DNA from 3 places in the Bradyrhizobium sp. WU425 genome. Region 2 is predicted to be linked to each of the others. Evidence: predicted binding sites of a transcription regulator. Region 2 holds the regulator's gene; each other region holds the start of a gene.
The links. Region 2 encodes PhoB, which activates phosphate uptake and scavenging genes when phosphate is short. Its sites were predicted from a motif close to TGTCATNNANCTGTCAT; they were not measured.
Positions count from the first base shown of each region.

Region 1: the regulator PhoB is predicted to act here: its motif matches at 4,912-4,928, upstream of phnF (phosphonate metabolism transcriptional regulator PhnF).
Region 3: the regulator PhoB is predicted to act here: its motif matches at 7,059-7,075, upstream of BcanWU425_RS23185 (RNA degradosome polyphosphate kinase).

Region 1 is NZ_CP088089.1:1,004,525-1,014,273, reverse strand. Features, by position in the region: gene BcanWU425_RS04775 (alpha-D-ribose 1-methylphosphonate 5-triphosphate diphosphatase) at 1-227, opposite strand, end outside; gene phnL (phosphonate C-P lyase system protein PhnL) at 239-937, opposite strand; gene phnK (phosphonate C-P lyase system protein PhnK) at 977-1,774, opposite strand; gene BcanWU425_RS04760 (alpha-D-ribose 1-methylphosphonate 5-phosphate C-P-lyase PhnJ) at 1,767-2,663, opposite strand; gene BcanWU425_RS04755 (carbon-phosphorus lyase complex subunit PhnI) at 2,660-3,763, opposite strand; gene phnH (phosphonate C-P lyase system protein PhnH) at 3,766-4,374, opposite strand; gene phnG (phosphonate C-P lyase system protein PhnG) at 4,379-4,843, opposite strand; gene phnF (phosphonate metabolism transcriptional regulator PhnF) at 4,962-5,693, shown strand; gene phnE (phosphonate ABC transporter, permease protein PhnE) at 5,858-6,745, opposite strand; gene phnE (phosphonate ABC transporter, permease protein PhnE) at 6,703-7,587, opposite strand; gene phnD (phosphonate ABC transporter substrate-binding protein) at 7,664-8,599, opposite strand; gene phnC (phosphonate ABC transporter ATP-binding protein) at 8,663-9,472, opposite strand; gene BcanWU425_RS04715 (acetyltransferase) at 9,656-9,749, shown strand, end outside.
Region 2 is NZ_CP088089.1:7,590,991-7,600,739, reverse strand. Features, by position in the region: gene pstA (phosphate ABC transporter permease PstA) at 1-243, shown strand, start outside; gene pstB (phosphate ABC transporter ATP-binding protein PstB) at 240-1,061, shown strand; gene phoU (phosphate signaling complex protein PhoU) at 1,072-1,788, shown strand; gene phoB (phosphate regulon transcriptional regulator PhoB) at 1,811-2,518, shown strand; gene BcanWU425_RS36165 (GcrA family cell cycle regulator) at 2,766-3,278, opposite strand; gene BcanWU425_RS36160 (aspartate aminotransferase family protein) at 3,734-4,936, shown strand; gene argF (ornithine carbamoyltransferase) at 4,936-5,871, shown strand; gene BcanWU425_RS36150 (Hsp33 family molecular chaperone) at 6,036-7,055, shown strand; gene apaG (Co2+/Mg2+ efflux protein ApaG) at 7,117-7,509, opposite strand; gene BcanWU425_RS36140 (OpgC domain-containing protein) at 7,714-8,979, shown strand; gene BcanWU425_RS36135 (SGNH/GDSL hydrolase family protein) at 8,979-9,749, shown strand, end outside.
Region 3 is NZ_CP088089.1:4,756,671-4,766,419, reverse strand. Features, by position in the region: gene BcanWU425_RS23215 (hypothetical protein) at 42-215, opposite strand; gene BcanWU425_RS23210 (sulfur globule protein precursor) at 433-696, opposite strand; gene BcanWU425_RS23205 (glutathione S-transferase family protein) at 1,030-1,656, shown strand; gene ndk (nucleoside-diphosphate kinase) at 1,912-2,334, shown strand; gene BcanWU425_RS23195 (TerC family protein) at 2,379-3,239, shown strand; gene ppx (exopolyphosphatase) at 3,275-4,777, opposite strand; gene BcanWU425_RS23185 (RNA degradosome polyphosphate kinase) at 4,793-6,985, opposite strand; gene BcanWU425_RS23180 (DnaA ATPase domain-containing protein) at 7,114-7,791, opposite strand; gene BcanWU425_RS23175 (CDP-alcohol phosphatidyltransferase family protein) at 7,884-8,426, opposite strand; gene purM (phosphoribosylformylglycinamidine cyclo-ligase) at 8,582-9,655, shown strand; gene purN (phosphoribosylglycinamide formyltransferase) at 9,670-9,749, shown strand, end outside.

The DNA of each region.
Region 1 (9,749 bases), 1.3 Mb from region 2:
AACACTTTTGGTCGCGGCACGTAATGCGCCTCGAGGTGATCGGTGTGGAGCTCGATCAAGCCGGGCATGATCAGATCGCCGCCGGCATCCTCTGCCCCCGCGGGCGCCCTGCCCTCGCCGATCTCGGCAATGCGTCCATCGGCGAGGGCAAGCCAGCCCTGCTCGATCACCCGTTCCGCCAGCACGATCCTGGCGTTGGCGATCACGATGTCCTTCTTGGCGTTCATGTCCATTTCCTTCAGGCCGCGGCGGCGAAGCTGGTGACGTCGACGATGCGGTCGGCAATCTGATGACGGATTTCGTCGTCATGGACAATGGCGACCATGGCGACGCCCTGGCGCTTCTTTTCGGCTACCAGCCCGACCACGACGGCGCGGTTGGCGGCGTCGAGCGACGCGGTCGGCTCGTCGAGCAGCAGGATCGGCAGATCCGAGATGAAGCCGCGCGCGATGTTGACGCGCTGCTGCTCGCCGCCGGAAAAGGTCGCGGGCGGAAGCTGCCAGAGCCGCTCGGGGATGTTGAGGCGATGCAACAGTTCGCCAGCACGGGCTTGCGCCTCCGCGCGCGCCAGGCCGTTGACGATCAGCGGCTCGGCGACCACGTCGACGGTCGCGACGCGCGGCACCGCGCGCAAGAACTGGCTGACATAGCCAATGGTCGCGCGGCGGATGTTGAGAACCTGCCGCGGCTCGGCGGTGGCGAGATCGACCAGCGCGCCGCGATGGTGGATGCCGATCCGGCCGGAATCGCAACGATAATTGCCGAAGATCATCTTCAGGATCGACGATTTTCCGGCGCCTGATGGCCCCGACAGCACGACGCATTCGCCGGGATTGACGTGAAAGGTCACGCCGCGCACCACGGGCAGCTCGATGCCACCTTGCAGGTGCATCGTGAAGGTCTTGTTGGCGTCGGCGATGTCGATCATGGCGGTCATTGGAGAACTCTTCTTGCAAGGCTCATTACGTTGGAAGGCTCATGGCGGCAGGATCGAGGAGACGAGCAGCTGGGTATAGGGCTCGCGGGGGTCGTCGAGCACCTGATCGGTGAGGCCGGTCTCGATGACTCGGCCGCCCTTCATGACCATGACCCGATGCGACAGCAGGCGCGCGACCGCGAGATCATGGGTGACGATGATGACCGCGAGATGCAGCTCCGCGACCAGGCTGCGCACGAGGTCGAGCAGACGGGCTTGCACGGAAACATCGAGGCCGCCGGTCGGCTCGTCCATGAACACCAGCCGCGGCTCGGTGACGAGGTTGCGGGCGATCTGGAGCCGCTGGCGCATGCCGCCGGAATAGGTCCGCGGCGCATCGTCGATGCGCGCGATGTCGATCTCGACGCGAGTCAGCCAGTCCGACGCGGTATCGCGGATGCGGCCGTAGTGATTCCACCCCACCGCCATCAGCCGCTCGCCGACATTGGCGCCGGCCGAGACGGTCATGCGCAGCCCCTGCGCGGGATCCTGATGAACGAAGCCCCAATCGGTACGAAACAGGAAGCGCCGCTCGGCCTCGCCCAGCGTGGTGAGATCGCGGGTGACGCCATCGCGCATCCGGTAGGACACCTCACCGCCGCTGGCCGCGAGCTGACCCGACAGCAGCTGCAGCAGCGTCGATTTGCCCGAGCCGGATTCGCCGACGATCGCCAGCACCTCGCCGGGGTAGAGCGCAAAGGACACGTCGCGGCACGCCGCGATCCGGCCATAGGACTTACTGAGGGATTTTGCGACCAGCAGCGGCTCGTCGTTCTCGAGCATGTCTTGATCAGCCATTCGATGCCTCCTGCGCCTTGTCCTTGTACGGCGCGGCGCTGAGGCTGCCGTGATGGCCGGCGGCCTGACGTCCCTCGCAATAATCGGTGTCGGAGCAGACGAACATGCGCCCGCCCTTGTCGTCGGTCACGATCTCGTCGAGGTAGGAATTTTCAGCGGCGCACAACGCGCACGGCGCGTTGAAGCGGTACGGCTCGAAGGGATGGTCCTCGAAGTCGAGCGACACAACTTGCGTATAGGGCGGGATCGCATAGATGCGCTTCTCGCGGCCGGCGCCGAACAGTTGCAGCGCCGGGCAATTGTCCATCTTGGGATTGTCGAATTTGGGCGTCGGCGACGGGTCCATCACGTAGCGCGCATTGATCTTCACCGGATAGGCGTAAGCCGTCGCGATGTGGCCGAAGCGGGCGATGTCCTCGTAGAGCTTCACATGCATCAGGCCGTATTCGGCGAGCGCGTGCATGCGCCGCGTCTCCGTCTCGCGCGCCTCGAGGAAGCGCAGCGGCTCCGGGATCGGCACCTGGTAGACCAGCACCTGATTTGCGTGTAGCGACGTCTCCGGAATGCGGTGGCGGGTCTGGATCACGGTCGCATCGATCGTCGCCGTCGTCGTGGCGACGCCGGCGGTCTTGGCAAAGAACTTCCTGATCGAGATCGCATTGGTGGTGTCGTCGGAGCCCTGGTCGATCACCTTCAGCACGTCCTCGGGCCCGAGGATCGCGGCCGTCACCTGCACGCCGCCGGTGCCCCAGCCATAGGGCATCGGCATTTCACGGCTGGCGAACGGCACCTGATAGCCGGGGATCGCGATCGCCTTGAGGATCGCGCGGCGGATCATCCGCTTGGTCTGTTCGTCGAGATAAGCGAAATTGTAGGCGGGCGCGTTCATTCCGCGGCCTCCTTCATGGCATCGGGCGCATTGGCCTCAGTGAATTCCTTCCGCAGCTTGCGCAACAGGCCGAGCTCAGACTGGAAGTCGACATAATGCGGTAGCTTCAGATGCTCGACGAAGCCGGTAGCCTGGACGTTGTCCGAATGCGACATCACGAATTCTTCGTCTTGCGCGGGGGCGAGTGCCTCTTCGCCGAGCTCGCGCGCACGCAACGCGCGGTCGACCAGCGCCATCGACATCGTCTTGCGCTCGCTCTGGCCGAAGGCGAGGCCATAGCCGCGGGTGAAGCACGGCGCCTCCGTCGCGGAGCCCTTGAACTGATTGACCATCTGACACTCGGTGAGCTCGATCGAGCCGAGCGGCACGGCGAAGCCGACGTCTTCCGCGGAGAATTCAACCTCGACCTCACCGAAGCGAATCTCGCCAGCGAAGGGATGGTTGCGGCCGTAGCCGCGCTGGGTGGAATAGCCCATCGCCAGCAGAAAACCTTCGTCGCCACGCGCGAGATTTTGCAGGCGCATGTCACGATCGGCGGGAAAATTGAGCGGCTCGCGGGTGAGATCGCCGACGCTGGCGCCTTCCTCGGCCTTAGGCGAGGATTCGATCAGCCCGTCGCGGCCGAGGATGTCGGTCACCCGCGGGGTCGGCGCAGACGATGCTTCGGCCGTCGCCGGCGCTTCCGGCACAAAGCCCTCGGCGAGCAAGGGATCGAGCAGGCGGTGGGTATAGTCGAAGGTCGGGCCGAGGATCTGGCCGCCGGGAATGTCCTTGAAGGTCGAGGACACCCGCCGCCGTACCCGCATCGCGCCGGTCTCGACCGGCTCGCTGGCGCCGAAGCGGGGCAGCGTCGCGCGGAAGGCGCGGACCAGGAAGATCGCCTCGATCAGATCGCCGCGCGCCTGCTTGATGGCGAGCGCCGCGAGCTCGCGATCATAGAGCGAGCCTTCGCTCATGACGCGGTCCACGGCGAGACCAAGCTGCTCGGAGATCTGGTCGAGCGAGATTTCCGGAACGCTTTGGTCGCCACGCCGCGCACTGGCGAGCAGGCGATGGGCGTTCTCGATGGCGCGTTCGCCGCCTTTGACTGCGACATACATGCTTAGCTTCCCTTGCTCACGACACGCGTGGTGCGCGGAATCGCAACCACGGCATCATTTGCGACCAGCACCACATCGATGCCGCGCGGAAACAGCGTTTCGTTGACGCGCAGGCGCTCGAACAGGTCGAACGGCTTGATCGAAGCCTGGAGCGTCGCGACACCGTCAATGCCGGGGCCGCGCAGCTCGAAGCTCCGCCCTCCGTCCAGACTCTCGACCTGCAGGATCAACGTGGTCGACCGATCCGGATATTCGCTGGTGCCGAGCGCGAAGCGCTCCAGCGAAGGCAGCGCCCCGCCGTCGCTGATCAGCGCGAAGCTGGCGATGGAAGAATCCTGCACCACCGGCGCACCAGTATGGAATTTCAGCCATTTCACGACGTCGGAAGTCTCATGCATGCGCGCATCGAGCCAGAGCGGCGTGTCGTGATCGAACAGCGTCAACGCGATCGCGGCCGTGCCGCGCATCATCACATGAGGCGCTCCTGATGTCGGCACGATGCGCTGGACCGACCCCGGCCGGGCCATCGCGTCCATGACCGAACGAAAGGTCGATTGCGCCGACAGCACCTTGTCGGCGAACCCGGGGGGCAGTTCCGCAATCGTGGTCATGATCTCACCCCTCACCGCGCACCATGGTATAGAAATCAACCTTCGTCGCGGCGGTCTGGGCCGCCACCTGCTTGCGCCTGACCATAAGCTGCTCACGCAACGGCGCGATAATGTCCCGCTCCACCGCGCCGGCGAAATCGCGGGACTGCACCAGGGCATCGCACAGCGCGATCAGCCGCGCCTTCTCGCCGTCGCGACCGAGCGTGTAGCCGAAACCGACCTCGCCGCTCGCAAGCCGCACCGCGGCGCGCGACACCGTGGCTTCACCGAGGTTGAACGGCGCACCATCGCCGCCGACCCGGCCGCGCAGCATGACGAGGCCGTTTTCCGGCGCGCGCAGATCCTGATGCGCCGGCAAAGCGAGAGCTTGGAGGCGAGCGGCGATCTCGTCCGCCTCCGCGTGCGCCAGCACGGCCATTGCGGCCTTGCGCTGGGCTTGCTGATTATTGTGCTGGGTCACCGCATCCACCGACTTCTCTGCAGAACTTGCCGAATCCAAGTTGTCTATGATACTAGACAACTTGATAGCGGAGCGCCATGACTGTTTCGTGACAAAGGCGTGATTTCTGGAGTAGCTTCCCGGCCACATGAGCATGCAGGACACAGCCTCCTCCGGCGTCGCGTTGTGGCGTCTCGTTGCCGACGGCATCGAGCGCGGCATCGCCGACGGCCGCTTTGCGGCGGGCGACAAGCTGCCGGGCGAGGTGGAGATCGCCGAAACCTATCGCGTCAACCGCCACACCGTGCGACGCGCGCTGGCCGCGCTTGCCGAGCGCGGCATCGTGCGGGCAGAACGCGGCAGCGGAACCTATGTCGAGGCGCAGAAGCTCGCTTATCCACTGCGCTCGCGGACCCGTTTCTCCGAGATCGTCGGCGCGGACGGCCGCGAACCGCATGGCCGGCTGATCGAGGCGTCCGCTGACGTTGCGACCCGCGAACTCGCGCGGGAGCTTGGCCTCAAGACCGGCGCACCGCTGGTCCGGATCGAGGCGATGCGCCTCGCCGACCGCACGCCGATCTGTGTCTCCACGACGTGGCTGTCGGCGCAGCTATTCCCGGCTGCGGGCGACGTCTTTGCCGCGACCCGCTCGATGACGAAATTGCTCGAGCATTACGGCGTCCGGGACTATCGCCGCGGCGCGACCCGGATCACCGCCGGTATCGTCGACGCAACCGACGCCGCACGGCTCGATCTGGCGCTGGGACGGCCGATCCTGGTGGTCGACGCCACCGATCACGATCTCGACGGCAAGCCGCTGGTGACCAAGCATTCGCGCTTTGCCGCGGAGCGGGTGGAATTTCTGGTGGAGAACGGGTGAACTGGCTGCCCTCTGCCCCTCTCCCCTTGCGGGAGAGGGTGGCTCGCCGCGCTAGCGGCGAGACGGGTGAGGGGTTGCCTCCGCGCACTGATCTGAATTGAGGATGCAGACCCCTCATCCGGCGCTTCGCGCCACCTTCTCCCACAAGGGGAGAAGGAAGAAGGTTACGCCACCGCCCGCCGCCCGATAATCGCAAAACGCAATTTGCCCGAAACGAAATCGATCGCGGCGACTGCGACCAGGATCATCAGGATCAGGAACGACACCTTCTGCCATTCCAGCACGCGGATCTGCTCGGCGAGCTGGAGGCCGATGCCGCCGGCGCCGACGATGCCGATGATGGTGGCCGAGCGCGTATTCGACTCGATGAAATAGAGCACCTGCCCCGCAATCACGGGCAGGACCTGCGGCAGCAGGCCGAAGCGAATCTCGTGCAGCGCGCTGCCGCCGGAGGCGCGGATGCCCTCGACCTGCTTCTGATCGGCGCCCTCGATCGCCTCCGAGAACAGTTTTCCGAAGGCGCCGAAATCCGACACGGCGATGGCGAGCACGCCGGCAAACGGGCCGAGCCCGACCACGTTGATCCACACCAGCGCCCAGATCAACGTGTCGACGCCGCGAATCGAATCCAGGAAACGTCGGACCGGAAAGCGCAGCAGCTTTGATGGCACGACATTACGCGCCGCAAGAAGACTGACCGGCAGTGCGAACAGCGCGGCGAGCGTTGTGCCGAGCAGCGCGATCGACAGCGTCTCGCCCAGCGCCTTCAGATAGACCGGCAGCGACGAGCCGGGATCCGGCGGGATCATCATCAGGCTGATCCAGCCGAGCTGGTTGAGGCCCGCGACGAACCGCGACGGCGAGAAGTCGAGATCGACGAGGCCGTAAATCAGGATCGCGAGCGCCGCGACGCTCATCGCCGGCATGGCGAGCCGCGCCGAGGCCGGCCGGTCGAACACGTCAGGATAGCGCGCGCGAAGCGCCGCAGTGTCGGTCTCCTGCGGTCCCGTCACGTCCGCGCCTCCTTGCCGAACAGACGGCCGCGCAGCCATCCGGTGCTGATGTCGATGATGAAGACCGTGACGATGATGGTGAGCAGGATGGCGCTGACGTCGGAGTAATAGAACTTGCGGATGGCGACGACGAGCTCCTGGCCGATGCCGCCGGCACCGACGAAGCCCATCACGGAGGCCTCGCGGACGTTGATCTCGAACCGCAGCAGCGCGTAGCTGGCATAGCCTGCCGTGACCTGCGGCAGGATGGCGAAGCGCATGCAGGAGAGCCAGCTTGCGCCGGTCGAGCGGACGCCTTCGACCGGCTTCATGTCGGCATTCTCGACGATCTCCGAGAACAGCTTGCCGAGCGCGCCGGTGGAGTGGATCGCGATCGCAAGCACGCCGGCCATCGGACCGAGCCCGAAGGCGATCACGAAGATCAGCGCAAACACGATGCCGGGCACCGTGCGCGCGAATTCGAGCAGGCGCCGCACCATGAAACGCAGCCAGGGCGCGGGCGAGGTGTTTTCAGCGGCGAAGAAGTTCAGGCAGAACGCAAGAGTCGCGCCGATCAGCGTGCCGACATAGGAGATCAGCAAAGTCTCGCCCAGCATCCTCAGCCATTTGCGCCAGCCCCACAGCCACTCGCCGACATCGGTCCAGACCCGCTGGCCGGTGTCGAGTGTGAGGATGCGGTCGAAATAGCTGATGAAGTTGCCAAAGTGGGCGAACAGCGTGCGCAGATTCACTTCAGCGCCGATCGCGGCCAGACACAGTGCTGCGGCGAAGATCACGGCTCCAGACAGGATTCGGAGCCGCTTGCGCGCCACCGCCTGGCGATAGGCGGCGTTGAGCACGGCGAGCTGCTGCTCGGGGAGAATCGAAACCGCGACGGTCATCTGATCAGGAAAGGTGGTCGATCAAAGAGAAAGAGCCGGGTCCATCGACCCGGCTCCAGTGGCATCGTCCCGAAACTCAGGACGCCTTCTTCTTACGCAGCGCATCGACGAACTTGATCAGCTCGATCGTGCCATCCCAATCCTTGGTGGTCGCGGGATGAAAACCTTTCTTCTGGCCGTCCTGTAGGCGGTCGAAGGCAGCCTTGTCCTTGGCCGGCGCGTCGAAGAACGCCTTCGCGATGGCGGCCTTGGCCTCTTCCGGCAGGTCGGAATTGTAGGCATACGGACCGTTGATGATCGGCGCCGACTTGTGGATGATGCGGAAATCGTCCTTTTTCATCGCCGAGCCATCGGCATTCTTCAGCATGCCCTTGGTCAGCATCTGCGCTAATGTCGAGTCGTTGTCGCTGGTCCACTGGTTGGCCGCGACGTCGACCGTGCCCTGCGCCAGCGCCAGGATCGCGTTCTCGTGGCTTCCGGTGAAGACGACCTTGCTGAAATAGGTGTCGGCGTCCGCGATGCCCATCTTGTCGAGCTCGAAGCGCGGCACGTTGTTGCCGGAGGTCGAGTTCGGGTCGACCAGGCCGAGGTTCTTGCCCTTGAGCTGGTCGATGCTCTTGTAGGCGCTGCTCGCCTTGACGAAGAACACCGAGTAATAACCGGTGGAGCCGTCGGAGTTGATGTCGTTGGCGAAGGCGTCGGTCTTGACGCCGGTCAGGCGGGCGCGGGCGAACGAGGCCGAGCCGTAGCTCGCGATGTGAATGTTGCCGGCACGCTGGCCTTCGATTACGGCAGCGTAGTCGTTGGCGATGCGCAGCGTGACTTTCACGCCCAATTCCCTGGAGAGATAGCTCATGAACGGCGCCCAGCGCTCGGTCACGCCCGAGGCGTTTTCCGCCGGAATGACCGCGAAGGTCAGCTCGGGATATTTGGCTTTCCAGTCTTCGGCGGAGGCCGAAGTCGTCAACGCGAGCGCGGCGGCGCCGGCGAGAATCAATCTGCGAGTAATCATGATAGCCTCTTCATTGGTTGAGGTCGGTTGACGCAAAATTGGTAAGTCCTGATGCGGCGCAGCTCAGGCGGCGGCCGCCCTTCCAAGCGCCGGAATGCCCTGTCGCAGCGGTGCAGGCGTGCCGCCCATGACTTCGGCGGCTTCGAGATCGTAGAGCTCGCGCGCCACGTGGTCGGTCAACTCGGCCGGCGCGCCGTCGAACACCACGCGGCCCTGCGCCATGCCAATCAGGCGGTCGCAATAGCTGCGCGCCAGGTCGAGCGAATGCAGATTGCAGAGCACCGTGATGCCGAAGTGCTTGTTGATGCGCAGCAGCGCATCCATGACGATCTTGGTGTTGCGCGGATCGAGCGAGGCGATCGGCTCGTCGGCGAGGATGATGTCGGGCTGCTGCACCAGCGCGCGGGCAATCGCGACGCGCTGCTGCTGGCCGCCGGAGAGCTGATCGGCGCGCTGGGCCGCGAGCGGGGCAATGTCGAACTGTTCGAGCGCGGACATCGCCAGCGCCCTGTCCTGCTCGGGCCAGGTCTGCGACAGCGAGCGCCAGGCCGGCATCGTCGCAAGCCGTCCCATCAGGACGTTGGTGAGCACATCGAGCCGGCCCACCAGATTGAACTGCTGAAAGATCATCGCCGAGCGCGCCCGCCACTGCCGCAGCTCCTTGCCGCGCAGCGCCGTGACGTCGAGGCCGTCGAACAGGATGCGGCCCTGTGCAGGGGTCGCGAGACGGTTGATGGTCCGCAGCAGGGTCGACTTGCCGGCGCCGGAGCGTCCGATCACGCCGACGAAGCCGCCGGGAGAGACTTGAAACGAGGCGTCGTCCACCGCGGCTTTCACGCCGAAGCGACACGTCAGACCTTCAACCACCAGCATGCAGGGCTCCAGAGTAGCTGGGACCCACCGCTAACGCCGGCGCTTGACACTTGTGTGACACGGACGTTGCGGTGCGGCGATCCTACACACCTCATCTCCTGTTCATCCCCTGTCATGGCGTCGTCATGACATTGTCGTCAAGCCGCTCGAAGAGAAACGCCCGCCCTCTCGTTCGGATTCAACATGGCCGCCAAAGCTCTTTCGGTCCAGCCGACTGTCGATCCCTCCGCGAAGCTGCACGACGCCAGGCTTGGGGCCTACACCGAGGTCGGCGCGC
Region 2 (9,749 bases):
GCGACCGCTCGCGTCGCCGGTGAAACCGCGCCGCTGCTGTTCACCGCGCTATCGAACCAGTTCTTCAGCCTCGGCCTGAACAAGACGATGGCGAACCTGCCTGTGACCATCAACAACTTCGTGCAGAGCCCCTATGCCTATTGGAAGCAGTTGGCCTGGAGCGGGGCGCTGCTCATCACCCTGACCGTTCTTGCCCTTAATATTTTCGCGCGCATCCTTGGCGCCGAGAGGACCGCAAAATGAGTGATCTTTCCGTGTCGATGAGCGCGTCCGGTGGACTGCCGCACGCGGCGGTGCTGCCCGAGGCGCCCCCGAAGGTGACCGTGCGTAACCTGAACTTCTATTACGGCGAGCACCATGCGCTGAAGAACATCAACCTGACGCTCGGCGCCAACCGCGTTACGGCGTTCATCGGACCGTCGGGCTGCGGCAAGTCGACCCTGCTGCGCATCTTCAACCGGATGTACGACCTCTATCCCGGCCAGCGCGCCACCGGTCAGCTGATGCTCGATCAGACCAACATCCTCGACCCCAGGCTGGACCTCAATTTGCTGCGCGCCCGCGTCGGCATGGTGTTCCAGAAGCCGACGCCGTTCCCGATGACGATCTACGAGAACATCGCGTTCGGCATCCGTCTCTATGAGAAGATCTCGAAGTCCGAGATGGACGGCCGCGTCGAGAAGGCGCTGCGCGGCGGCGCGCTGTGGAACGAGGTCAAGGACAAGCTCAACGCCTCCGGCCTGTCGCTCTCCGGCGGCCAGCAGCAGCGCCTCTGCATCGCCCGCACCGTCGCGGTGCGGCCCGAGGTGATCCTGTTCGACGAACCCTGTTCGGCGCTCGACCCGATCTCGACCGCCAAGGTCGAGGAGCTGATCCAGGAGCTGTCCGAGGATTACACGATCGCTATCGTCACCCACAACATGCAACAGGCGGCGCGCGTCTCCGACAAGACCGCCTTCATGTATCTCGGCGAGCTGATAGAGTTCGACGACACCAGCAAGATCTTCACGTCGCCGTCAGATCGGCGCACGCAGGATTACATCACCGGCCGGTTCGGCTAGGAGACGCGACATGGGTTCTGAACATACCGCAAAGGCTTTCGACACCGACCTCCAGGAACTCACTCGCCTGGTCGCCGAGATGGGCGGCATCGCCGAGCGCATGATCGTCGAGTCCGTCGACGCGCTGATCCGCCGCGACGTCCCGCTCGGCCAGCGCGTCGTCGCCATCGACACCGAGCTCGACGCGCTGCAGAAGCGCATCGAGGAGCGTGCGGTGCTCACCATCGCCCGCCGCCAGCCGATGGCGGTCGATCTGCGCGAGATCGTCGGCGCCATGCGCGTCGCGACCGATCTCGAGCGCATCGGCGACCTCGCCAAGAACATGGGCAAGCGCGTCGCGGCGCTGGAGACGGACTTCCATCCGCTCAAGCTGTTCCGCGGCCTCGAGCACATGACCGACCTCGTGCAGCAGCAGGTCAAGTCGGTGCTGGACGCCTATGCCGCGCATGATCTGCCGGCGGCGATGGCGGTCTGGAAGGGCGACGAGGAGGTCGACGCCATCTGCACCTCGCTGTTCCGCGAGCTCCTCACCTACATGATGGAGGATCCGCGCAACATCTCGTTCTGCATCCATCTGATGTTCTGCGCCAAGAACATCGAGCGGATCGGCGACCACGCCACCAACATCGCCGAGACCGTGTTCTACATGATCGAGGGCCAGGCCATCACCGACAAGCGGCCGAAGGGCGACATGACGACCTTCGCCAACACGGTACCGAACACCTGAAGACTTAGGGAGCGACGACCCGATGGGCGCACGCATTATGGTGGTTGAGGACGAGGAAGCCCTGACCGAGCTTCTCCGCTACAACCTCGAAGGCGACGGCTATGACGTCGAGACGGTGATGCGCGGCGACGACGCCGACACCCGCCTCAAGGAGCACATCCCCGATCTGATCGTGCTCGACTGGATGCTGCCGGGCCTGTCAGGCATCGAATTGTGCCGGCGGCTTCGCACCCGTCCCGAGACCAAGCAGCTCCCGATCATCATGCTCACCGCGCGCGGCGAGGAGAGCGAGCGGGTGCGGGGTCTTGCGACCGGCGCCGACGATTACATCGTCAAGCCGTTCTCGGTGCCGGAGCTGCTGGCGCGCGTGAAAGGCCTGCTGCGGCGCGCAAGCCCGGAGCGGCTCGCGACGGTGCTTGCTTTTGGCGACATCGAGCTCGACCGCGACAAGCGCCGCGTGGCGCGCTCGGGCCGGCCGATCGATCTCGGTCCGACCGAATATCGCCTGCTGGAGTTCTTCCTGGAGCATCCGGGGCGCGTGTTCTCGCGCGAGCAACTGCTCGACAGCGTCTGGGGTCGCGACATCTATATCGACGAGCGCACCGTCGACGTGCATATCGGCCGCCTGCGCAAGCTGCTCAATCTCGGCCGCGAGCAGGACCCGATCCGCACCGTCCGCGGCGCCGGCTACGCGCTGGATGATCGGTTTGCCAAGGCGGAGCAGGTGTAGGGTTGCAGGCTTGTTTGTTGGCGAGTTGTCCCTGCATTCTCAGCCGTCGTCCCGGACAAGCGAGCGAAGCGAGCGCTGATCCGGGCCCATAACCACCGAACGTGGTTTGGCGAAGACTCGGAGTGACCCCTTCCGCACGATTATTGCGTGCTCGGAGTATGGGTCCCGGCCCCCCGTGCGCAATTGCGCACTAGGCCGGGACGACGCTGAAATTGTTGAATCGTCTTCGCGCGACGACTTGCCGTGATTACCGCGGACCCGGCTTCACCGGTGCGCGGCGCCGATCCGACGCCGGCTGGTACGCAACGCGCGAGTGCTGGGCGCAATAGGGCAGTCCGGACAGCGCCCTTCCACCGCAGAAGAAGAAGTCCGGGCTCGAGGGATCGCCGACCGGCCAGTGGCAGGTCGCCTCGTTCAATTCCAGCAGCGACAGCCGCTGGCTCATCGGCACCACGTTGTCATAGGTGACCGGATCCGGCTCAGCCTCCACCTCGAAGGCCTGCGCCAGCGCGGTGTTGCCGCGCGAGATCGGGCGGCTCACCCGCATCATGTGCTGCGCGGGGCGCGCCTTGCGCGGCCGCGGCGCTGCCGATGATGGGCTCTTGGCGCGGCCCGAAAGGCCGAGCCTGTGCACTTTGCCGATCACGGCATTGCGGGTCACATTGCCGAGCTCCGCCGCGATCTGGCTGGCCGAAAGTCCGGCCTCCCAGAGCTTTTTCAGCTGCTCGACGCGATCATCGGACCAGGTCAAAACCGTCATTGCACCCTTTCCCTCGCTGCGCGCCAGCCATCCTGGGGCCTCGCAGCGAATGCCTAAGCCTTCAAAAACCCGTGCCGCCAGAATCCCTTAAGGCTCGCCGGGCGCGTCTTGAACGCCCGAACGTTTACGCCGGTACATAAGGACTTAAAGATCAGAACCACTGCACGAGATGTCGTATCTGACAATCCAAACGCTACAATATGGCGTGACTCCCGCGCAAGAGTCCGCCGACTCGCTTCCACATGTTCCGTGGCCAAATCCCGCAAAATCGGCACCGCAAGACTACGGATTCAGCGTTTCGCGAGGCTTTCCGGGCGGCATTGACACCCGTTTCACCAGGCCTAAGATAGTCGCACGTGCCGCCCTCAAGAGGCGGCACGTTTCGTTTTCCGGGCCGGTCGATGGTGCGTTGCGCAATGCACGCTCACTCCGTCCGCAACATTCAAGTGACCATCATGACTAACAGCGCAGCGCCGCATTTGCTCCCCGTTTTCGCCAGGTCCGACCTTGGTTTCGAGCGTGGCGAAGGCTGCTGGCTGATCGCGACCAATGGCGAGCGCTATCTCGATTTCACCTCCGGGGTGGCGGTGAATGCGCTCGGCCATGCCCATCCGGCGCTGGTCGCGGCGTTGCAGGAGCAGGCCACCAAGCTCTGGCACATGTCGAATCTGTTCCAGAGCCCGGACGGCGAAAAGCTCGCCGCGCGCCTGTGCAATGAAAGTTTCGCGGATTTCGTGTTCTTCTGCAATTCCGGCGCCGAAGCGCTGGAATGCGTGATCAAGGTCGTGCGCCGTTATCACGCCGCAAAGGGTCATCCCGACCGCTATCGCATGATCACCTTCGAAGGCGCCTTCCATGGCCGCACGCTGGCGACGCTGGCCGCAACGGGATCGGCAAAATATCTCGAAGGTTTCGGCCCTCCGATGGAGGGCTTCGACCAGGTTGCGCATGGCGATCTCGATGCCGTGAAAAAGGCAATCGGTCCGCAGACCGCCGGCATCCTGATCGAGCCGATCCAGGGCGAGGGCGGTGTGCGTTCGGCAACGCCCGCCTTCCTGAGGGCGTTGCGCCAGCTCTGCGACGAGAAGGGTCTGTTGCTCGCCTTCGACGAGGTGCAGACCGGCATGGGCCGCACCGGCGATCTGTTCGCGTACCGCCGCCTTGGCGTCGAACCCGACGTGATGTCGCTGGCCAAGGCGCTCGGCGGCGGCTTCCCGATCGGCGCCTGCCTTGCGACCGCGGAAGCGGCGTCCGGCATGACGCCGGGCTCGCACGGCTCGACCTTCGGGGGCAATCCGCTCGCGATCGCGGCTGCGAACGCCGTGCTCGACGTCATGCTCAAGCCCGGCTTCTTCGACCACGTGCAGAGGATGTCGCTGCTGCTCAAGCAGAAGCTCGCCTCCGTGATCGACCGACACGGCGATGTCGTCAGCGAAGTGCGCGGCGAGGGCCTCCTGATCGGCATCAAGGCCGTGGTGCCCTCCGGCGATCTCGTTGCAGCCTTGCGCGACCAAAAGCTGCTCACCGTCGGTGCCGGCGACAATGTCGTGCGTTTCCTGCCGCCTTTGATCGTCACCGAAGCCGAGATCGAGGACAGCGTCGGGCGGCTCGAGCGCGCCTGCACCGCGTTGTCCGGCAACAAGCGGGCGGCAAGCTGATGAGCAAGTCGCCCGATAAAACACCGAAGCACTTCCTCGATATCAACGAGCTGCCGCTGTCGGAGCTCAAGCGCATGCTCGCTGCGTCCTCCGCGATGAAGGCGAAGCAGAAGGCGCATCAGCCGGTCAGGCCGCTCGAAGGCAAGACCCTGGCGATGATCTTCGAGCGCCCCTCGACGCGGACGCGGGTGTCTTTCGACGTCGCCATGCGCCAGCTCGGCGGCGAGCCCATCATGCTCACCGGCGCCGAAATGCAGCTCGGCCGCGGCGAGACCATCGCCGACACCGCGCGCGTGCTGTCGCGCTATGTCGACGCCATCATGATCCGCATTCTCAATCACGATGCGCTGCTGGAGCTTGCGGCAAACGCCACCGTGCCCGTCATCAACGGCCTGACGCGCCGCTCGCATCCCTGCCAGGTGATGGCGGACCTCATGACCTACGAGGAACATCGCGGCCCGATCGAGGGCAAGACCGTGGCCTGGACCGGCGACGACAACAACGTGCTCGCCTCCTGGGCGCACGCCGCCGAGCGCTTCAAGTTCCAGCTCAATGTCGCGACGCCTCCGGAGCTCGCGCCGAAAAAGGCGATGCGCGACTTCATCAAGGCGACGGGCGCGCCGATCATGCTCGGCACGGATGCCGAAGCCGCCGTGCGCGGCGCCGATTGTGTCGTGACCGACACCTGGGTGTCGATGGGCGACAAGGAAGGCGAGCACCGCCACAACGTGCTCAAGCCCTATCAGGTCAATGCGCAGCTGATGTCGCTTGCCAAGCCGGATGCGCTGTTCATGCACTGCCTGCCCGCCCATCGGGGCGAGGAGGTCACCGACGAGGTGATCGACGGTCCACAATCCGTCGTGTTCGACGAGGCCGAAAACCGCCTGCACGCGCAGAAGGGCATTCTGGCCTGGTGCTTCGACGCGGTGAAGTAATCCGGGCCGGTATCCGCCGTGCCGGCGAAGTAGGTCTTCATCGTCGTCCTGGCTTTCGCCAGGACGACGCTGAATTTGCCCTGCTTGCGTACGATCCGTTCTGCATTCCGGACCCCAGCCCTCACCCCCTTCCAATTCCGCCTTCCGACCCCAGATAAAGCGCCATGGTTTCCCAATCCCCTGATATGAAAACCGGGCCTGAAGGCCCGGTTCGCGCGCCATCCGCGGTTCCGATCGATGACGCCGTGCTGCCTTACGAGGTCGACGCGCTCGATGTGCGCGGTCGGCTGGTGCGGCTTGGTCCGGCGCTCGACGAAATCCTGACCAAGCACGATTATCCCGCGCCGGTCGGCAAGCTGCTCGGCGAGGCCATCGTGCTGACCACGCTGCTTGGCTCCTCGCTGAAGTTCGAGGGCCGCTTCATTCTCCAGGCCCAGACCGACGGTCCGGTGTCGTTCCTGGTCGTGGACTATCAGGCGCCGGATCGCCTGCGCGCCTATGCGCGCTACGACGCCGCGCGCCTCGGCGAGGCCAAAGATACTGGCACGCATTCCGGCGCGCTGCTGGGCCACGGTCATCTCGCCATGACCATCGACCAAGGCCCCGACATGAGCCGCTACCAGGGCCTGGTCGCGCTCGACGGCGGCAGCCTCGAAGACGCCGCTCACGAATATTTCCTGCGCTCCGAGCAGATCCCGACACGCGTGCGTCTCGCTGTCGGCGAGGAATGGCGTTCGAACGACGGCGGCAAGCATCGCTGGCGTGCTGGCGGCATGCTGATGCAGTTCCTGCCGAAGGCGCCCGAGCGTGCGCGGCAGGCCGATCTGCATCCCGGCGATGCGCCCGAAGGCGTCGAAGTGCACGCCGTCGCTGAAGACGATGCCTGGGTCGAGGCACGCTCGCTGATCGAGACCGTCGAAGACGTTGAGCTGATCGATCCGGAGCTGTCCGGGGAGCGGCTGCTCTACCGCCTGTTCCACGAGCGCGGCGTGCGCGTGTTCAATCCGCTGCCCTTGAAGGCGCAATGCTCCTGCTCGCGCGATGCGGTGGCATCGATGCTAAAGAGCTTTTCGTCTGACGACCGTGCCGCGATGGTCAAGGACGACAAGGTCGTCGTGACCTGCGAGTTCTGCAGCTCGGTGTACGAGTTCACGCCGGATGAAGCAGGCGTGGAAGACGCGTAAGGCGTTAGCCTGCAGGTGCGATAGGGTCGGCCAAAGCGGAGCGCGCCCACCATCTCCTGCCCTAATTCAACACCCGCTTGTTGTCCGGGCTGTCCAGCGAGAACGTGGGCACGTCGATCTCGAAGCGTTCGCCGGTCGCGCTGACCATCTGGTAGCGGCCGGTCATGAAGCCCGAGGCGGTCGTGAGCGGCACGCCCGAGGTGTATTCGAAGCGTTCGCCAGGCGCGAGCGTCGGCTGCTCGCCGACGACGCCCTCGCCCTTCACCTCCTGCTGCCGGCCGGTGGCATCGGTGATGATCCAGTGCCGGGTCTTGAGCTGCACGGTCTCGTCGCCGGAATTGGTGATGACGACGGTGTAGGCCCAGAAATAACGGGAGCGGTCGGCCGACGACTGCTCCGGAACAAAGTTCGGCTCGACGGTCACTTCGATCTGGCGGGTCACGGCGCGGTACATGATTGCCATCATACCGAAAACCGCTCCGGAACCAAACGCCGGAGACGCCTTGGCGACATCGTCCCGCCAGAATTCGCAGGGAAGTACACGTCCAAATGGGCTTGCAAATGTACTTGCTTGTGATCCGGTCGCTTTGCGAGATGACGGCCGGACCGGTACACTCCTTGCCACGTCGCGATTTGCGGAAGGGTTTTTAGGCCCCCGATGACCATTGCCGACCAAGTGACGGGATCGACGATCGCGGGAACCGCTAAACCTGTGGAGGTCAAATCCGCGGGAGCGAAGCGGCGCGCGGCCGCGCCGGCCATTTCGCTGCCCGCCATCGGCGAGCGCGAGCTCCGGCTCGACCTATTCCGCGGCCTTGCGCTGTGGCTGATCTTCATCGACCATTTGCCGCCGAGCCTTCTGACCTGGTTCACGATCCGCAATTACGGCTTCAGCGACGCCACCGAGATCTTCATCTTCATCTCCGGCTATACCGCCGCCTTCGTCTACGGTCGGGCGATGCTGGAGTCCGGCATCGTCGTCGCCACCGCGCGCATCCTGCGGCGCGTCTGGCAGATCTATGTCGCCCACGTCTTCCTGTTCACGATCTTCCTTGCCGAAATCTCCTACGTCGCGACCAGGTTCGAGAACCCGCTCTACACCGAAGAGATGGGCATCATGGATTTCCTCAAGCAGCCCGACGTCACGATCGTGCAGGCGCTGCTGCTGCGCTTCCGTCCGGTCAACATGGACGTGCTGCCGCTCTACATCGTGCTGATGCTGGCGCTGCCCTTGATCCTGTGGCTGATGAAGTGGCGCCCTGACGTGACGCTCGGCCTCTCGGTCGCGCTCTACGCGGTGACCTGGGAATACGACCTCTATCTGTCGGCCTATCCGAACGGCTTCTGGGCCTTCAATCCCTTCGCCTGGCAATTGCTGTTCGTGTTCGGGGCATGGTGCGCGCTCGGGGGTGCCCGACGCATGTCGCACATTCTGGCTTCGCGGGTGACGATGTGGATCGCGATCGCCTATCTGGTTGCGGCATTCTACGTGACGCTGACCTGGTATGTGCCGCAGCTCTCCCACTTCATGCCGAAGCGGCTCGAGCAGTGGATGTATCCGATCGACAAGGCCGACCTTGACGTGCTGCGCTTCACGCATTTCCTGGCGCTGGCCGCGCTCACCGTGCGCGTCCTGCCCCGGGACTGGCCGGGCCTGAAATCGCCCTGGCTGCGGCCGCTGATCCTGTGCGGCTCGCATTCCCTGGAGATATTCTGTCTCGGCGTCTTCCTCGCCTTTGCCGGCCATTTCATCCTGGCCGAAGTCTCGGGCGGCCCGGTCATGCATGCGCTAATAAGTCTCTCCGGAATCCTGATCATGTGGGCCATGGCCTGGCTGATTTCGTGGTACAAGCGGGTGGCTGACAAGAGCGGTTCGAAAACCAAAAGCGCCGTCGGCAGCGCCGATATGGCGGGAGGGGGCTGATGAAGGCGAAGGTTTTCCTGAGCCTGATCCTGCTGTGCGGTGGTCTCGCCGCGCCTCCGGCGCGCGCGGACGATGCTGCGCCGGCTGCTTCAGCCGCGCCCGCAGCCTGTGAAGTGCCGTCCTATCTGCTCACCAGCGAAAGCCAGCTTCCCAAGGTCGCCGATGCCGTGAAGGCCGGCAAGCCGCTCGAAATCCTGGTCATCGGCAGTCGCTCGACCACGATTCCGGCTTCCGAGGACGCCTCTTATCCGGCGCGGATGCAGGCCATCCTGAAGGACAAGCTGCCGCCGTCCGAGACTGTGCACGTCTCCGTAGAAATACAGAGCAAGAAAACGGCCGAGGAGGCGGCTGCCAGCTTCGTTAAGCTGATGGAAGCAAAAACGCCTACTTTGGTCATCTGGCAGACCGGGACTGTCGATGCTATCCGAGCCATCGATCCCGATGATTTTCGTGGCGCGGTGACCGAAGGGGTTGTTGCGTTGCAAAAGGCAGGGGCTGACGTCGTCTTGATGAATTTGCAGTACAGTCCGCGTACCGAAACCATGATCTCGGTGCCGCCATACCTCGACAATATGCGGGTGGTGGCGCAGGAGCACGATATTCCGCTGTTCGATCGGTTCGCGATCATGCGGCAGTGGAATGATCAGGGCCAGTTCGACCTATTCAGCCCGTCGCGCGGGCCCGAGTTGGCGAAGCAGGTCCATGATTGCCTTGGCCGGGCGTTGGCACAGTTCCTGATCGACGCTGCCCATCTGGAGCCGGCCCAGCAG
Region 3 (9,749 bases), 2.8 Mb from region 2:
GCAACCCGTTTTTCTGTGTTTGCAAGCCGGTGCTTGTCAACTCAGTGCGAATCGCGCTCGCGCTGCTTCAGCTCATTGAGGAGTTGCTCGAGGTGCGTCGGCAGCCTGGCTTCGGGCCGCAGGCTCTGCTGGAGCCGTTCGCCCACCGCATCGCGGATCGAGCGGCTGGTGCGCCGGTCGATTTGCTCGCTATCGTCGGCGAAAAGGCTAACCATCGCAGAGTTCCGTGTTCTCAAAGAAGCGACACGGTACCAAGTCCTTGGCCCCCAAATGGTTTCGCCACTCGCGGCGATTGCGCGGCATTCTAGCAAAAATTGTGTGAAGCCGCGCAATATCCTCTCCGAATACAAAGCCCCGGCGCTGGGGGACGCCGGGGCTTCGCCTGGAAGGTACCTTGGGGGCTCAGGTATCTTTGGAAAGGTGCTGTCGGGCTCAGTAGCAGCGGTTGATCATCCGCCAGCGGGGTCCCCAGGGGGTTGGGACCAGCCGGCGCACATAACAGCCGCCATAGCCGTAGGAGACGACGGGGCCGCGGGCATAAAAGCGCGGTCCACCCCAGCCGTTGCCGTGGTGCCAGCCACCGCCGCCGTGCCAGCCGCCGCCGCCACCATGCCAGTGCGCGGAGGCGGAGGTCGGCGCCAGCGCGGCACCAAGCGCAACCGCGGCGACGGCGGCGAGGGAAAGTTTCCTCAACATGGTGATCTCCTCAAATCTGTTGGCGCGGGGCTATCGCGTCGATGGAAAGGCCGCCGAAACGGTCTGCCTCTGAAAGAGGCTTTGGTTTCGATGGACCCGAGGTTATCCGAGCGAGGCTGAACCAAACCCTGACGAGGCCTTCAGAATGGGTTCATCTGGGTGAAATCATTGTAATCCACGTTGGACTTCCAACCCTGAAAGGGGACCCACCACGCGTCCGCAATGGATGGGAAGGAGACCACGCTGAAGCTAAGCTTCGCGTCTGCCTTGAGTGCTACGGTCATATAGACCTGCCATGGTCGATCCTCAGTCACACCAGGAAGGGGCCTTCGCGTGATCACCGTTTGGGGCGGACAGACCTCGCGATCGATCCGGGTCGTATGGGTGCTGGAGGAGATGGGCCTTCCCTACCGCGTGCGGCAGGTGGACATGCTGGCCGCCAAGCAGGACCCCGAGTTCCTGGCGGCCAACCCCGCTGACTACATCCCGGCGATCCAGGACGGCGACGTCGTCATGGTCGAGTCGATCGCGATCATGGAGTACCTGATGGCCCGCTACGGGCCGACGCCGCTGGCGCCCGCGCCGCAGGATCCCACGTTCCCCGCCTACCAGCAATTTCTGCATCTGGGCGAAGCCGGTCTCGCGACCCTGATGATGCCCGTCGTCGTCAGCCGCTTCATCGCGCCCGACGCCGAACGGGAGAACTGGGGCGCGACCTGGTGCCTGCAGTCGTTCCAGAAGCGGCTAAAGCTTGTCAGCCAACGGCTTGCCGACTCGTCCTACCTTGCCGGCGAGGCTTTCACAGCAGCCGACATCTCGGTGACCTACGCCCTGAACCTGGGCCAACGGAACTGCGGGATCACCCTCGGCGACGCCGAACAGGCCTATTTCGCCCGCACCACCGGCCGCGACGCCTACAAGCGTGCCATGGAGCGTTCGCACGAAGGGGTGAACACCTGATTCCCGTTTCGTCCGCGAATCGAGACACGAGAGGTCAGCACTCAACGTCATGGGGTCGAAAGCGGCCCTAAGCCCGACGCCGACCTTCGGACGCCCAGATCGCCGCCATCTACAAGTATCGGTTCAGGTGAACACTCGCCCTCGGCCTGCGGCGAAGCCCCCGCGAGCCCGTTTGGGCGGTCGCTTGCCGTATCGCGAAGGCGCCGATATAAGCCCGGCAACTCCGAACCACTGTTTCTCTTCAAGGACAACATCATGGCCATCGAACGCACCTTCTCGATCATCAAGCCCGACGCCACCGCGCGCAATCTCACCGGTGCGGTTAACGCCGTGATCGAGAAGGCGGGCCTGCGCATCGTCGCGCAGAAGCGTATCCGCATGACCAAGGAACAGGCCGAGACCTTCTATGCGGTCCACAAGGCGCGCCCCTTCTTCGGTGAGCTCGTGGAGTTCATGACGTCGGGCCCCGTGGTCGTCCAGGTGCTGGAAGGCGAGGGTGCCGTCGCCAAGTATCGCGACGTGATGGGCGCGACCGATCCGTCCAAGGCGGCTGACGGCACCATCCGCAAGCTCTACGCAAAGTCGATCGGCGAGAACTCCGCGCACGGCTCGGATGCGCCGGAGACCGCCGCGATCGAGATCGCGCAGTTCTTCTCGGGCAACGAGATCGTCGGCTGATCCGTCAGCCGATAAGGTAACGAGACGCGGCGAAAGGACGTAGTGTGAACTGGCTCTGGCAGATCTTCGATCCCGCTACGATCGGGGCATTCTTCACCCAGTTCCGCGTTGAGATGGCCGAACCGACCTTTTGGGTCGCGGTCGGCAAGATCATCTGGATCAACATCCTCTTGTCCGGCGACAATGCGCTGGTGATCGCGCTTGCCTGTCGCGGCCTCAAGCCGCGGCATCGGCTGTGGGGCATGATCCTCGGTGCGGGCGCCGCGGTGCTGCTGCGGATCATCTTCACGGGCATCGTCGCGAGCCTGATGGAGTTGCCGTACCTCAAGCTGGTGGGCGGCCTCGCGCTGATCGTGATTGCGGCCAAGCTGCTGGTGCCGGAGCAAGAGGACGAGGACGGCGTCGAGTCGGCGTCGCATCTGTGGCAGGCCGTGCAGATCGTCGTCGTTGCCGACATCGTCATGAGCCTGGACAACGTCATTGCGGTGGCCGCGGCCGCCAATGGCAGCGTGCCCTTGCTGGTGCTCGGTCTTGCCATCAGCGTGCCCTTGATCGTCGCCGGCGCGGCGCTGATCATGGCGCTGCTCGCAAAGCTGCCGGTTCTGGTGTGGGCCGGCGCGGCGCTGCTCGGCTGGATCGCGGGCGAAGTGATCGCGACCGATCCCGGCATCGCGCCGAGGCTGCATGCGCTGTTCGACGGTCCGTTCGGCGCTTCGCTCGACAACATGCTCGGCGCCTTGCGCATCCCGCCGCAATTCGCCCATGGCGGCGGAGGCGGCGACTATCTCTGCGCAGCTCTCGGCGTCGTTGTCGTGCTGGTCGTCGGCTCCATCTGGCGCCGCCGCAGCATGAGCGCGGCCGCGCTCGAGTCCTCCGAACGCCACGTCAAGGCCTCGGCGGAGTAGATCTATCTTTTGAGCATGATCTCTTGGGAAAAGCGCTAGCGTCGGACGATCGAGCCGGCGCGGTTGATCAGGCGGGCGAGCGCGCGGAAGCGGCTGCCGACTCGATCCGCGACGAGATCGCCGAGGCGGTGCTCGAACACCAGCAACAGCTTGCGGCCCATGCTGCGGAAATGCGTCGCGGGCAAGACGCCCGGACGCGCCGCCGAGATCAGATGTGCGACGCGGAAGGCCGCGCCCAGCAGGCGGGCGCGTTCGAGCTGCGCCGGCGTCAGCAGCTCCTGCATGGCGACCGGCGGCTGGTTCTCCTCGCTGAGGCCCGCATAGCGATAGAACACGGACAACCCGACGAAGGCGCGCTCGGTGTGGGTGATCGCGCCGAAATTACCGTTGACGACGAGGCTCAGCGTCTGCTCGCCGCGATGGTCGGGATGCACGCGCCACCCGATGTCGGACAGCAGGCACGCGGCGTGGCGCAGGCGGCGGTCTTCTTCGGTCTCGCGCAGCTTCACCACGCGCGCGAGGCGGTCGGTCCAGGCGATCAGCTCGCGGGCGTGCTTTGCCGAACGCGACAGCAGCTGGTTCAGCTCCTCGGCCGCGCAGATCAGTCCGTCCTTGTTGCGCTCGGACTCCGGCAGCTTCTCGTGCAGCAGGCCCTCGCGCACGCCGAAGGTCGAGAACACGATGGTCTTCGGCTTCGCCACCCGGATGATGTGCTCGAGCACCAGCGCCGCATAGGTGAGGAGCGGACGCCGGGCATCGGCGACGATCTCGATGTCGGCGAGCATGCCGGCGGCCGCAAGCCGGCGGAGACGACGCGAGAAATCGAGCGCCTCGGCCGCCGAAATCGAATAGCCGTGCATCACCTGCAGCGGATAGCCGCTCTGGATGATGTGGATGCGCGCAAGCGCGCGCCAGGTGCCGCCGACCGCGTAGAAGCTGCGGCTGCTCCCCGCCTTGAGCTGCGGCACCCCATCGAGCGCTTCGCGCACGATGCGGTCGGCGCGTTTCAGGGATTTATGCGCGAGGTCCTGCAGCGCGAGGCCGCCGAGCGGCAGCGTCACGCCGCTGCGCACGGTGTTTTTGCGCACGTCGATCAGTTCGAGCGAGCCGCCGCCGAGGTCGCCGACGATGCCGTCAGGATGATGGATGCCGGAGATCACGCCAAGCGCCGACAGCCGCGCCTCGCGCGGGCCCGACAGGATCTCGATCTTCACCGCGCAGATGCGCTCGGCTTTCGCGATGAAGTCGGCGCCGTTGGAGGCATCACGGCAGGCGGCGGTCGCAATCGCAAACACCCGCCCAACCTGCATGACCCGGCACAGCGCATGGAAGCGCTTGAGCGAGGTCAGCGCCTTGTCGACGGCGTCGGGCGCAAGCAGTCCCGTGCTCTGCACTTCGCGCCCGAGGCCGCACAGCGTCTTCTCGTTGAAGATGGGAATGAGGCTCCGCGTCAGTCCCTCGTAGACGACGAGACGGACCGAGTTGGAGCCGATGTCGATGACCGCGACGCTCGAGCCGCGCTTGCGCGGCCGCTTCACGTCGACGATCCCGGATCAGGATTGATGACGTTCATTACGGCGCGTGAGGCGGCGCGGCGAGGATTCCTTGAGCGACTTACCACGGCCAGACAGACTCGGATTTGTCATGAAGTAGTTGTGGACGTTGAAAGGCTCCTCGCCCTTCGCGGTCTTCATACGCGTTGAGGACCCGTCCGGCAACAATTGCCAGCTCTGTTCATTGTCCTTGAGATTCGCGACCATGATCTGTTCGAGAACCTGCTGATGCACCGTGGGATTCTGCAGCGGACACAGCACCTCGACGCGGCGGTCGAGGTTGCGCGGCATCATGTCGGCTGAGGAGATATATACAGCCGCTTTCGCGCTCGGCAGGCCCTGGCCCATGCCGAAGCAGTAAATTCGGCCGTGTTCGAGGAATCGTCCGATGATCGACTTGACGCGGATGTTCTCCGACAGGCCGGGAATACCGGGCCTGAGGCAGCATATACCGCGCACCACGAGCTCGACCTGCACGCCGGCCTGGGAGGCCTCGTAGAGCGCGTCGATGATATCGGGGTCGACCAGCGCGTTCATTTTCATCCAGATCGCAGCAGGCCGGCCGTGCCGCGCATGCGCGGTCTCGCCCTGGATGTGCTCGATGATGCGCTTGCGCAAGGTCAGCGGAGACACCGCCATCTTTTCCAGATCGCTCGGCGCAGCGTAGCCGGTGATGAAGTTGAACACGCGCGCGGCGTCGCGGCCGATGGTCGGCTCCGAGGTGAAGTAGGAGAGGTCGGTGTAGATGCGCGCGGTCACCGGGTGGTAATTGCCGGTGCCGGTGTGGACGTAGGTCGTGAGGCTGCCGCCCTCGCGCCGCACCACCATCGAGAGTTTCGCGTGGGTCTTCAGTTCGAGGAAGCCGTAGACGACCTGCACGCCGGCGCGTTCGAGGTCGCGCGCCCAGCGGATGTTGGCCTCCTCGTCGAAGCGGGCCTTCAGCTCGATCAGCGCGGTGACGGATTTGCCGGCTTCGGCGGCTTCCACGAGCGCGCGCACGATCGGCGAGTTGCTGGAGGTGCGGTAGAGCGTCTGCTTGATGGCGACGACGTCGGGGTCGCGCGTCGCCTGCTGGAGAAACTGCACCACGACGTCGAAGGATTCGTAGGGGTGATGGACGACGAGGTCCTTCTGCCGGATCGCAGCGAAGATGTCGCCGCCTTGCTCGCGCACGCGCTCGGGATGGCGCGGCACGTAAGGGGTGAATTCGAGATCGGGCCGGTCAAGGCGGGTGAGCTGCGAGAGCTCGTTCATGGCGAGCACGCCATCGACCAGGAACACCTCGTCGTCGGCCGTCGACAGCGCGTGCTGCACGAAACTGCGCAGCTGCTCCGGCATCTTGGCGTCGATCTCGAGTCGGATCACCGAACCGCGGCGGCGGCGCTTCAGCGCGGTCTCGAACAGGCGGACGAGATCCTCGGCCTCTTCCTCGATTTCGAGTTCGGAGTCGCGGAGGACGCGGAAGGCGCCCTGGCCGTGAAGATTGTAGCCGGGGAACAGGCGGTTGATGAACAGCGCGGTGGCCTGCTCCAGCGAGATCAGCCGGACGACCTTGCCGTCAGCCGGCAGACGGATGAAGCGGTCGATCTTGCCGGGCATGCGGATCAGCGCGTTCATCTGCTTGCCGTCGGCGGCGCGCGTGAGCTGGAGCGCGATGGTGAAGCCGAGGCTCGGAATGAACGGGAAGGGGTGGGCCGGGTCGATCGCGAGCGGCGTCAGCAGCGGGAACACGTTGCTGAGGAAGTAGTCCTCGACCCAGGTTCGTTCCGCCTTGGTGACCTCCTTGCCCTCGACCAGCACGATACCCTCGTCGGCGAGCGTGCCGCGCAGGTCGCGCCAGATTGCCTGCTGGTCGGAGGCAAGCTGCGAGACGGTCCGGTTGATGAGCGCGAGCTGCTCGGACGGGGTCAGACCGTCGGGGCTGCGCTCAGCAATACCCTCGCGCACCTGGGCCTTGATGCCGGCGACGCGGACCATGAAGAACTCGTCGAGGTTATTCGCTGAAATCGACAGGAATCGCACCCTCTCCAGCATGGGGTGGCTGGGATTGACCGATTCCTCCAGGACGCGGCGGTTGAAGTGCAGCCAGGAAAGCTCGCGATTGATGAACCGCTCGGGGCTCGATGCGATCGCCGGCGGGCCTTCGGCTTCCGGGGCTTTTTCTTTAACTTCAACAGCTTGCGCAGAATCCATCAGAAGTCGGTCCATCCAGTTCGCCCCAATTTGCGACTTACGCGCAAAACCCGCGGGAGCATGTGTTAGAGCGATGACGTTTCGATGACATTGATGTTCCGCCGCCCGGCCGCGTCAACCCGCCTTGGTCAGACATCCCGGAGCAGCTCGGCCGCCAGGGCCCGGGTGACGGGGCGGCCGAGGCGCAAGGCCTCGCTGTCCAGCAGGTCCACAGCCCGTCGGGCGGCGGCCGAGGACCGCTCCAGGCGAGTGGCGAGGTAGCTGACCACGCTCTCGTCCACCGCGAGCTGGCGGTCGGCGCAGAACTTGACGATCAGGCCGCGGAAGAGCTGGTCGTCGGGCGGCAGCAGCGAGACAACGGGGACGGCGCGGAGCCGCGAGCGCAGGTCGGCGAGCTCGATCTCGAGAGACGCGGGCACCTCGCGTCCGGTGAAGAGGACGTAGGCGCCGTCCTCGCGGGCCAGATTCATCAGATGGAACAGGGCGCGCTCGTCGAATTCCCTGGCTTTGGGATCCTCGACCACCAGAGCGCCGGTGGCGAGCGCAGCCGGGACGGCCTCGGCGGTCAGCCCATTGGCCGTGGTCGAGCGGGCGCCTGAAGCCTCGGCCCAGATCGCGGCGAGATGGCTCTTGCCGCTTCCTTCCGGGCCGGCCAGCCACATGATTCGGTTCGGCCATTCCGGCCAGGCGTCGATGAGGGCAAGACCGGCGGCGTTGACGGGGCCTTCGAGGAAATTGTCCCGGCTCAGGCTCTCCGCATGCGGAAGCGAAAACGCCAACTGTCGGGGATGAACGCGGCTTGGCACGCTTGCTTTGCTCCGTGCCGGCGTGCCGGCTTCGTTTGACGAGATGCGACCTAATCGAGCGGGAGTTGGCCTTTTACGGGGCCGCTCCCAACTCACTTGGCCTCGATCGTGCTCATGTGCCGCAACCATTCGACAAGATAGAGCGACACGGAGGAGAGCGTGAAGACCGTGACGAGGCCCATCAGGATTATATCATAAGGACCGGGTTTGAAGCCGAAGGCGAGGGCGGCCAGCACCAGCGCCGCGAACGCCACTTGGGCCACAGTGTTGAGCTTGGATACCTTTGAGGGCTTCATCTCCACAGGTCGGTCGAACAGCCACGATATGATCACGGCGGCGACGATCATGATGTCGCGCGAGACCACCAGGATGACGATCCAGCGCGGAATCGCGCCCCAGATGCCGAGCGCCATGTAGATCGAGACCAGCAGCGCCTTGTCGGCGAGCGGGTCGAGCAAGGCGCCGAGCTCGCTCGTCATGTTGAAGCGCTTGGCAAGGAAGCCGTCGACCGCGTCGCTGATACCGGCGATCAGGAATACGGCGAACGCCACCTCCATTTGGCTCGACACGATGGCCCAGACGATGATCGGGACCAGCATGATGCGGCCCAAAGTAATGATGTTCGGTATACTCACACGGCGCTTCCCGGCACCCGGCCTGACCTCGAATTCGGCCCTTTGGAGGCTGAACCGGTTGATATCTCTACATAGTATACGGCGGCGCGCCATGCGAGCCATTGCGCGTCCCCGGAATTCGACGTAACCAGCCGCAAACCCACTGGAAATCGGGCATGACCGACCGCAAAAACGGCCTCACTTACGCCGATTCAGGCGTCGATATCGATGCGGGCAACCGCTTGGTCGACCTGATCAAGCCGATGGTGCGCGCCACCGCACGGCCCGGCGCCGACGCCGAAATCGGCGGATTCGGCGGCCTGTTCGATCTCAAGGCGGCCGGTTTCAAGGATCCCATCCTGGTGGCCGCGACCGATGGCGTCGGCACCAAGGTCAAGATCGCGATCGAGACCGGCCTGCATGGCGGGATCGGCATCGACCTCGTCGCCATGAGTGTCAACGACCTCGTGGTGCAGGGCGCCGAGCCGCTGTTCTTCCTCGACTATTTTGCCTGCGGGAAGCTCGATCCGGAGGCGACCGCGTCGATCGTCGCCGGTGTCGCCGAAGGCTGCCGCGAATCCGGCTGCGCCCTGATCGGTGGCGAGACGGCCGAGATGCCCGGCCTCTACAAAGACGGCGACTACGACCTCGGCGGCTTTGCCGTCGGCGCCGCGGAGCGGGGCACGCTCTTGCCGCGCAAGGACATCGCCGCCGGCGATGCCGTGATCGGGCTCGCTTCGTCGGGCGTGCACTCCAACGGTTTCTCGCTGGTGCGCAAGATCGTGGAACAATCCGGCCTCGGCTTCGGGGCGCAGGCGCCGTTTGCGCCCGTCATGACGCTCGGCGGCGCGTTGCTGACGCCGACGCGTCTCTACGTCAAATCCTGCCTGCGCGCGATCCGCGAGACCGGCGCGGTGAAGGGGCTTGCCCACATCACCGGCGGCGGCTTCACCGACAACATTCCGCGCGTGCTGCCGAAGCATCTCGGCGTCGGTATCGATCTGGCGCGCCTGCCAGTGCTGCCGGTGTTCAAATGGCTGGCCGCGCAGGCCGGCATCGCCGAGCTCGAAATGCTGCGGACCTTCAATTGTGGGATCGGCATGATCGCGATTGTCGAGCCGGACAAGGTCGAAGAGGTCGTGGAGATCTTCACTGACGCCGGTGAGACCGTGGCACAGCTCGGCAGCGTGATCCCGGCCGAGGGCGAGCACCGCGTCGTCTATAACGGCCATCTCGACCTGGCGCTGTAATGACCGGCGCTGTAATGAAACGCCGCGTCGCCATCCTGATTTCCGGCCGTGGCTCCAACATGGCTGCGCTGATCAAGGGCGCGGCCGCGCCGGA